Regions from separate parts of the Pseudomonas xanthosomatis genome, predicted to be linked through region 2. Evidence: predicted binding sites of a transcription regulator. Region 2 holds the regulator's gene; the other holds the start of a gene.
The links. Region 2 encodes sigma-54, which starts transcription at its own class of promoters, with help from an activator protein. Its sites were predicted from a motif close to ANTGGCATNNANNTTGCTNT; they were not measured.
Positions count from the first base shown of each region.

Region 1 (3,411 bases), 1.3 Mb from region 2:
CGCACGGCCTTTGTCCAGCTCTTCCAGGGCCTCTTTGAGGCTGCCGCAAACCTGCGGGATGTCCTTGGCCTCTTCTGGCGGCAGGTCATACAGGTTCTTGTCGGCGGCATCGCCTGGGTGGATCTTGTTCTGGATGCCGTCCAGGCCAGCCATCAGCAGGGCCGCGAAGGCCAGGTACGGGTTGGCCGATGGGTCCGGGAAGCGCGCTTCGATACGGCGGGCTTTCGGGCTGCCGACGTAAGGAATGCGGATCGAGGCGGAACGGTTGCGGGCCGAGTAGGCCAGCATGACCGGGGCTTCGAAGCCTGGGACCAGACGCTTGTACGAGTTGGTCGACGGGTTGGTGAAGCCGTTCAGGGCCTTACCGTGCTTGATGATGCCGCCGATGAAGTACAGGGCGGTGTCGGACAGGCCGGCATAGCCTTCGCCGGAGAAGGTGTTCTTGCCTTCTTTCCAGATCGACATGTGCACGTGCATGCCCGAGCCGTTGTCTCCGTACAGCGGTTTCGGCATGAAGGTGGCGGTGCGGCCGTAGGCGTCGGCAACGTTGTGCACGACGTATTTCAGGGCCTGTACTTCGTCAGCCTTCTTCACCAGGGTGTTGAACTTGACGCCGATTTCGTTCTGGCCGGCAGTTGCCACTTCGTGGTGGTGAACTTCGACGGTCTGACCCATTTCTTCCAGTGCGTTGCACATGGCAGTACGGATTTCGTGGTCGTGGTCGAACGGCGGAACCGGGAAGTAGCCGCCTTTGACGCCCGGGCGGTGGCCTTTGTTGCCGCCTTCGACGTCAGCACCGGTCATCCACGAGCCTTGCTCGGAGAAGATCTTGAACATCGAGCCGGAGATGTCCGACTGGAACTTCACTTCGTCGAAGATGAAGAACTCAGGCTCTGGGCCTGCGAAGACGGTGTCACCGATGCCGGTGCTCTTCAGATACTCTTCGGCGCGCTTGGCGATCGCACGTGGGTCGCGATCGTAGCCCTGCATGCTCGACGGGTCGACGATGTCGCAGGTGATGATCAGGGTCGGTTCTTCGGTGAACGGGTCCAGTACGGCGGTTTCGTCGACCGGCATCAGGATCATGTCCGATGCTTCGATGCCTTTCCAGCCAGCGATGGAGGAGCCGTCGAACATCTTGCCGACTTCGAAGAAGTCTTCATCCAGGCCATCACGCGCCGGCATGGTCACGTGATGCTGAGTGCCTTTGGTGTCCGTGAAACGCAGATCAATCCACTTGACGTCATGATCTTTGATGAGTTGAACCGACTTCGACATGTTGTCCTCCGGATGGTCTAGGGTGCGTCACAACGCTGCCCTGGAAAAAGGGTGTCGCCGGGCGCGGATAGTCGGCCAAGCTTACCTGCCTCACAAGGGAGCAAATTGCATGCCAGTGCCCGAAAATGGCGAGGGCGGGATAAAAGGGGGCGTTTGCGGGCATTTGGCGGTGGGCGGCAGAGGAAAAGCGCACCGCAAAGATGCGTTATTTGGCGTTAAGGCACCATTATGGTGCACTCCTTGAGTGGTGTGCTTCGTTTGAGGGCCCTTTCGCGGGCAAGCTCGCTCCCACAGGGTCTGGCATGGCCTAGAGAAGTTGCACGGTCCCTGTAGGAGCGGGCTTGCCCGCGAAAGGGCCGGAACAGGCGGCACAAAACGCAACCCCTGCATTTATCTCAACGCTCCTGTACAAAAGTTGCTCAAAACCTGAGCAATTTCCGCTATAATTCGCGCCCCCTATTTTTGGCAGGCCCTGCGCGCGCTGTTAAACCAATGAAACTTATCGTCAAAGTCTTCCCAGAGATCACCATCAAGAGCCGACCGGTGCGCAAGCGCTTCATTCGCCAGCTCGGCAAGAACATCCGCAACGTGCTCAAGGACCTTGACCCTGAGCTCGCGGTCGATGGTGTCTGGGACAATCTCGAGGTGGTCAGCCGCATCGAGGACGAGAAGATCCAGCGCGAGATGATCGAGCGCCTCACCTGCACCCCGGGTATTACCCACTTCCTGCAGGTCGAGGAATACCCGCTGGGCGACTTTGACGACATCGTCGCCAAGTGCAAGCAGCACTTCGGCCACCTGCTGGCCGGCAAGCGCTTCTCGGTGCGCTGCAAGCGCGGCGGCCACCATGACTTCACCTCGATGGACGTCGACCGCTACGTCGGCAGCCAGCTGCGCCAGCAGTGCGGCGCCGCCGGCATCGACCTGAAGACGCCTGAAGTCGTGGTGCGCATGGAAATCCGCGACCAGCGCCTGTACGTGATCCACAACCAGCACAACGGCATCGGCGGCTACCCGCTGGGCGCCCTGGAGCAAACCCTGGTGCTGATGTCCGGCGGTTTCGACTCCACCGTGGCGGCCTACCAGATGATGCGCCGCGGCCTGATGACCCACTTCTGCTTCTTCAACCTCGGCGGGCGTGCCCACGAGCTGGGCGTGATGGAAGTGGCGCACTTCTTGTGGAAGAAGTACGGCAGCAGCCAGCGCGTGCTGTTCATCAGCGTGCCGTTCGAAGAAGTGGTCGGCGAGATTCTGAACAAGGTCGACAACAGCTACATGGGCGTGACCCTCAAGCGCATGATGCTGCGCGGCGCCGCGCACATGGCCGAGCGCCTGCAGATCGACGCCCTGGTTACCGGCGAGGCGATCTCGCAAGTGTCCAGCCAGACCCTGCCGAACCTGTCGATCATCGATTCGGCCACCGACAAGCTGGTGCTGCGCCCGCTGCTGGCCAGCCACAAGCAGGACATCATCGACCAGGCAACCGAAATCGGCACCGCCGACTTCGCCAAGCACATGCCTGAATACTGCGGCGTGATTTCGGTGAACCCCACCACCCATGCCAAGCGTCACCGCATGGAGCACGAAGAAAAGCAGTTCGACATGGCCGTGCTGGAACGTGCCTTGGAGCGCGCCAAGTTCATCTCCATCGACCACGTGATCGACGAGTTGGGCAAGGATATCGAAATCGAGGAAGTGGCCGAGGCACTGCCTGGCCAGATCGTCATCGACATCCGTCACCCCGATGCCCAGGAAGACCAACCCTTGGCGCTGGACGGTATCGAAGTCCAGGCCATGCCGTTCTACGCCATCAACAGCAAGTTCAAGCACCTGGACCCTACGCGCCAGTACTTGCTGTATTGCGACAAAGGTGTGATGAGCCGTTTGCACGCACACCACCTGCTCAGTGAGGGACATGCCAATGTGCGTGTTTATCGTCCGGCATAAGACGCCAGGGCTGTATGGCGGCAGCATCCGCCATCGCCCTCCCGACCACCGGGCCCGCTGAGCCTAAAAGCGTACATATTCGCCGCCTACACTAGGTGGCAACCGAATCCTCTGATCGAGATACAGTTGTGATCGAAAAACTGCGTAACATCGCCATCATCGCCCACGTTGACCATGGTAAAACCA
Region 1 covers NZ_CP077075.1:876,966-880,376, forward strand. The annotation lists gene glnA (type I glutamate--ammonia ligase) at 1-1,278, opposite strand, end outside; gene thiI (tRNA uracil 4-sulfurtransferase ThiI) at 1,771-3,225, shown strand; gene typA (translational GTPase TypA) at 3,354-3,411, shown strand, end outside.
Region 1: the regulator sigma-54 is predicted to act here: its motif matches at 1,376-1,395, upstream of glnA (type I glutamate--ammonia ligase).

Region 2 (3,411 bases):
CCGGTGGTGAACGACGCCGTGTCGAGATCGCCCGCGCCCTGGCCACCGCACCCAAGTTCATCCTGCTGGACGAACCTTTTGCCGGTGTCGACCCGATTTCCGTGGGCGACATCAAACAGATCATCCACCACCTCAAGAACAAGGGCATCGGCGTACTGATCACCGACCACAACGTTCGCGAAACCCTGGATATCTGCGAGACCGCTTACATCGTCAACGACGGCCAGCTGATCGCCGAAGGCGATGCCGAGACCATCCTGGCCAACCAGTTGGTCAAGGAAGTCTACCTGGGTCACGAGTTCCGCCTCTGATCAGGGCCTGCCCGGAGCACTGGCGCACCAAGCCATCGCAGGCTTAAGTGTTACAGTGCTCTAGGCAAACGCTGCATTTTCAGGCATATAACTTGCTTAAAGTCGGCGCCCAAGCGCCCTACATGTAGTGGATGGCGCATGCGCGCCGGCGAACAAGGTATTAAGCCCCAGCCATGAAACCATCGCTCGTCCTAAAAATGGGCCAGCAACTGACGATGACCCCGCAGTTGCAACAGGCCATCCGTCTGCTCCAGCTCTCCACCCTGGACCTCCAGCAGGAAATCCAGGAAGCGCTGGAGTCGAACCCGATGCTCGAACGTCAGGAAGACGGCGAAGATTTCGACAACAGCGACCCGATGGCGGACAACGCCGAGAACAAGCCGGTCGCCGAAGTTCAGGACACCAGCTTCCAGGAAGCCGCCAGCAACAACAGCGAGCAACTCGAAGACGGCGAGTGGGCCGAACGCATCCCCAACGAACTGCCGGTCGACACTGCCTGGGAAGACATCTACCAGACCAGCGCCAGCAGCCTGCCCAGCAACGATGACGACGAGTGGGACTTCACCACCCGCACCTCGGTCGGCGAAAGCCTGCAAAGCCACTTGCTGTGGCAGTTGAACCTGGCGCCGATGTCCGACACCGACCGCCTGATCGCTGTCACCCTGATCGACAGCATCAACGGCCAGGGCTACCTCGAAGACACCCTCGAAGAAATCTGCGCAGGCTTCGACCCCGAGCTCGACATCGAGCTGGATGAAGTCGAAGCGGTGCTGCACCGCATCCAGCAGTTCGAACCGGCCGGTATCGGCGCCCGCTCGCTGGGCGAATGCCTGCTGCTGCAACTGCGCCAGCTGCCGGCCAGCACACCGTGGATGGCCGAGGCCCAGCGCCTGGTCACCGACTACATCGACCTGCTCGGCAGCCGTGACTACAGCCAGCTGATGCGGCGCATGAAGCTCAAGGAAGACGAGCTGCGCCAGGTCATCGAACTGGTGCAGACGCTCAACCCGCGCCCAGGCTCGCAGATCGAGTCCAGCGAGCCCGAATACGTGGTGCCGGATGTGATCGTGCGCAAGGACAGCGACCGCTGGCTGGTGGAGCTCAACCAGGAAGCCATCCCGCGGCTACGGGTCAACCCGCAATACGCAGGCTTCGTGCGCCGCGCCGACACCAGCGCCGACAACACCTTCATGCGCAACCAGTTGCAGGAGGCGCGCTGGTTCATCAAGAGCCTGCAAAGCCGCAACGAGACGCTGATGAAGGTGGCCACGCAGATCGTCGAGCACCAGCGCGGCTTCCTCGACCACGGCGACGAGGCGATGAAGCCGTTGGTGCTGCACGACATCGCCGAGGCGGTGGGCATGCACGAGTCGACCATCTCGCGGGTTACCACGCAGAAATACATGCACACACCGCGCGGCATCTACGAACTGAAATACTTTTTCTCCAGCCACGTCAGCACAGCCGAAGGCGGCGAATGCTCGTCCACGGCGATCCGCGCGATCATCAAAAAACTGGTCGCCGCGGAAAACCAAAAAAAGCCATTGAGTGACAGCAAGATCGCTGGTTTACTGGAGGCACAAGGCATCCAGGTAGCCCGTCGCACCGTCGCCAAGTACCGCGAGTCGCTGGGGATTGCCCCGTCAAGCGAGCGCAAGCGACTGATGTAGCCCCGGGATGTGCCACAGCGTTTCAGTGGCAGGTGCAACACCTGCCTCTTTATGCACGGGCAACAAAGGAGAAGCTGTATGCAAGTCAACATCAGTGGCCAGCATGTAGAAGTTACCCAACCACTGCGCGATTACGTGCTCGAGAAACTCGCCCGCGTGGAAGGGCATTTCGACAAGATCACCAATGCAACGGTGATCATGAAAGTCGAAAAGCTGCAGCAGAAGGTTGAAGCAACCCTCCAGATCCCCGGCGGCGAAGTGGTCGCCAACGCCGAACACACCGACATGTATGCCGCGATCGATGCCCTGGCTGACAAGCTCGACCGCCAACTGAAAAAACACAAGGAAAAACAGCAAAGCCTGCTGCAAGGCGCAGCCGCCCGCTGATCCCCTCATCCATGATCCGACTTGAAACCATCCTGACCCCCGGCCGTTCCCTCGTGAACGTGCCGGGTGGCAGTAAAAAGCGCGCCCTGGAAAAGGTCGCCAACCTGATCGCCGAGCAAGTACCCGAGCTGGAGATGCAAGACGTCTTCGACAAGCTCATCGCTCGCGAAAAACTGGGCTCCACCGGCTTTGGCAATGGCATCGCCATCCCCCACTGCCGGCTCGAAGGCTGCACCGCACCGGTAAGCGCGCTGCTGCACCTGGACGCCCCCATCGATTACGACGCCATCGATGGCGCCCCGGTTGACCTGCTGTTCGTCCTGCTGGTCCCGGAAGCAGCCACCGATGCCCACCTTGAACTGCTGCGCCAGATCGCCAGCATGCTCGATCGCAAGGAGGTCCGCGATCGCCTGCGCGCCGCCGACAGCAGCGAGGCCCTGTTCCAGGTTGTCCTGGACGTACAGAACGAGCACTGACCATGCGCCTGATCATCGTCAGCGGCCGCTCCGGCTCCGGCAAGAGCACCGCCCTGGACGTGCTGGAAGACAACGGTTTCTACTGCATCGACAACCTGCCCGCCGGGTTGTTGCCGCAGTTGGCGGAGAACGCGCTGATCAATACCGAGCTGCTGCAGCCCAAGGTTGCGGTATCGATCGATGCGCGCAACCTGCCCAGCCACCTGTCACGCTTCCCCGAACTGCTGGAAGAAGCACGCGCCCGGCATATCCAGTGTGACGTGCTGTACCTGGACGCTGACGAAGACACCCTGCTCAAGCGCTTTTCCGAAACCCGCCGCCGCCACCCGCTGACCAACCAGAGCCGCTCGCTGGCCGAGGCCATCCGCGTCGAAAGCGAGCTGCTGGGCCCCATCGCCGACCTTGCCGACCTCAAGATCGACACCACAAGCCTCAACCTCTACCAACTGCGCGACTCGATCAAGCTGCGCCTGCTGAACCAGCCCGAACCCGGCACGGCGTTTCTGGTCGAGTCGTTCGGCTTCAAGCGTGGCATGCCGGTGGACGCCGACCTGGTGTTCGATGTGC
Region 2 covers NZ_CP077075.1:5,540,774-5,544,184, forward strand. The annotation lists gene lptB (LPS export ABC transporter ATP-binding protein) at 1-311, shown strand, start outside; gene KSS93_RS24480 (RNA polymerase factor sigma-54) at 485-1,981, shown strand; gene hpf (ribosome hibernation-promoting factor, HPF/YfiA family) at 2,060-2,368, shown strand; gene ptsN (PTS IIA-like nitrogen regulatory protein PtsN) at 2,380-2,844, shown strand; gene rapZ (RNase adapter RapZ) at 2,847-3,411, shown strand, end outside.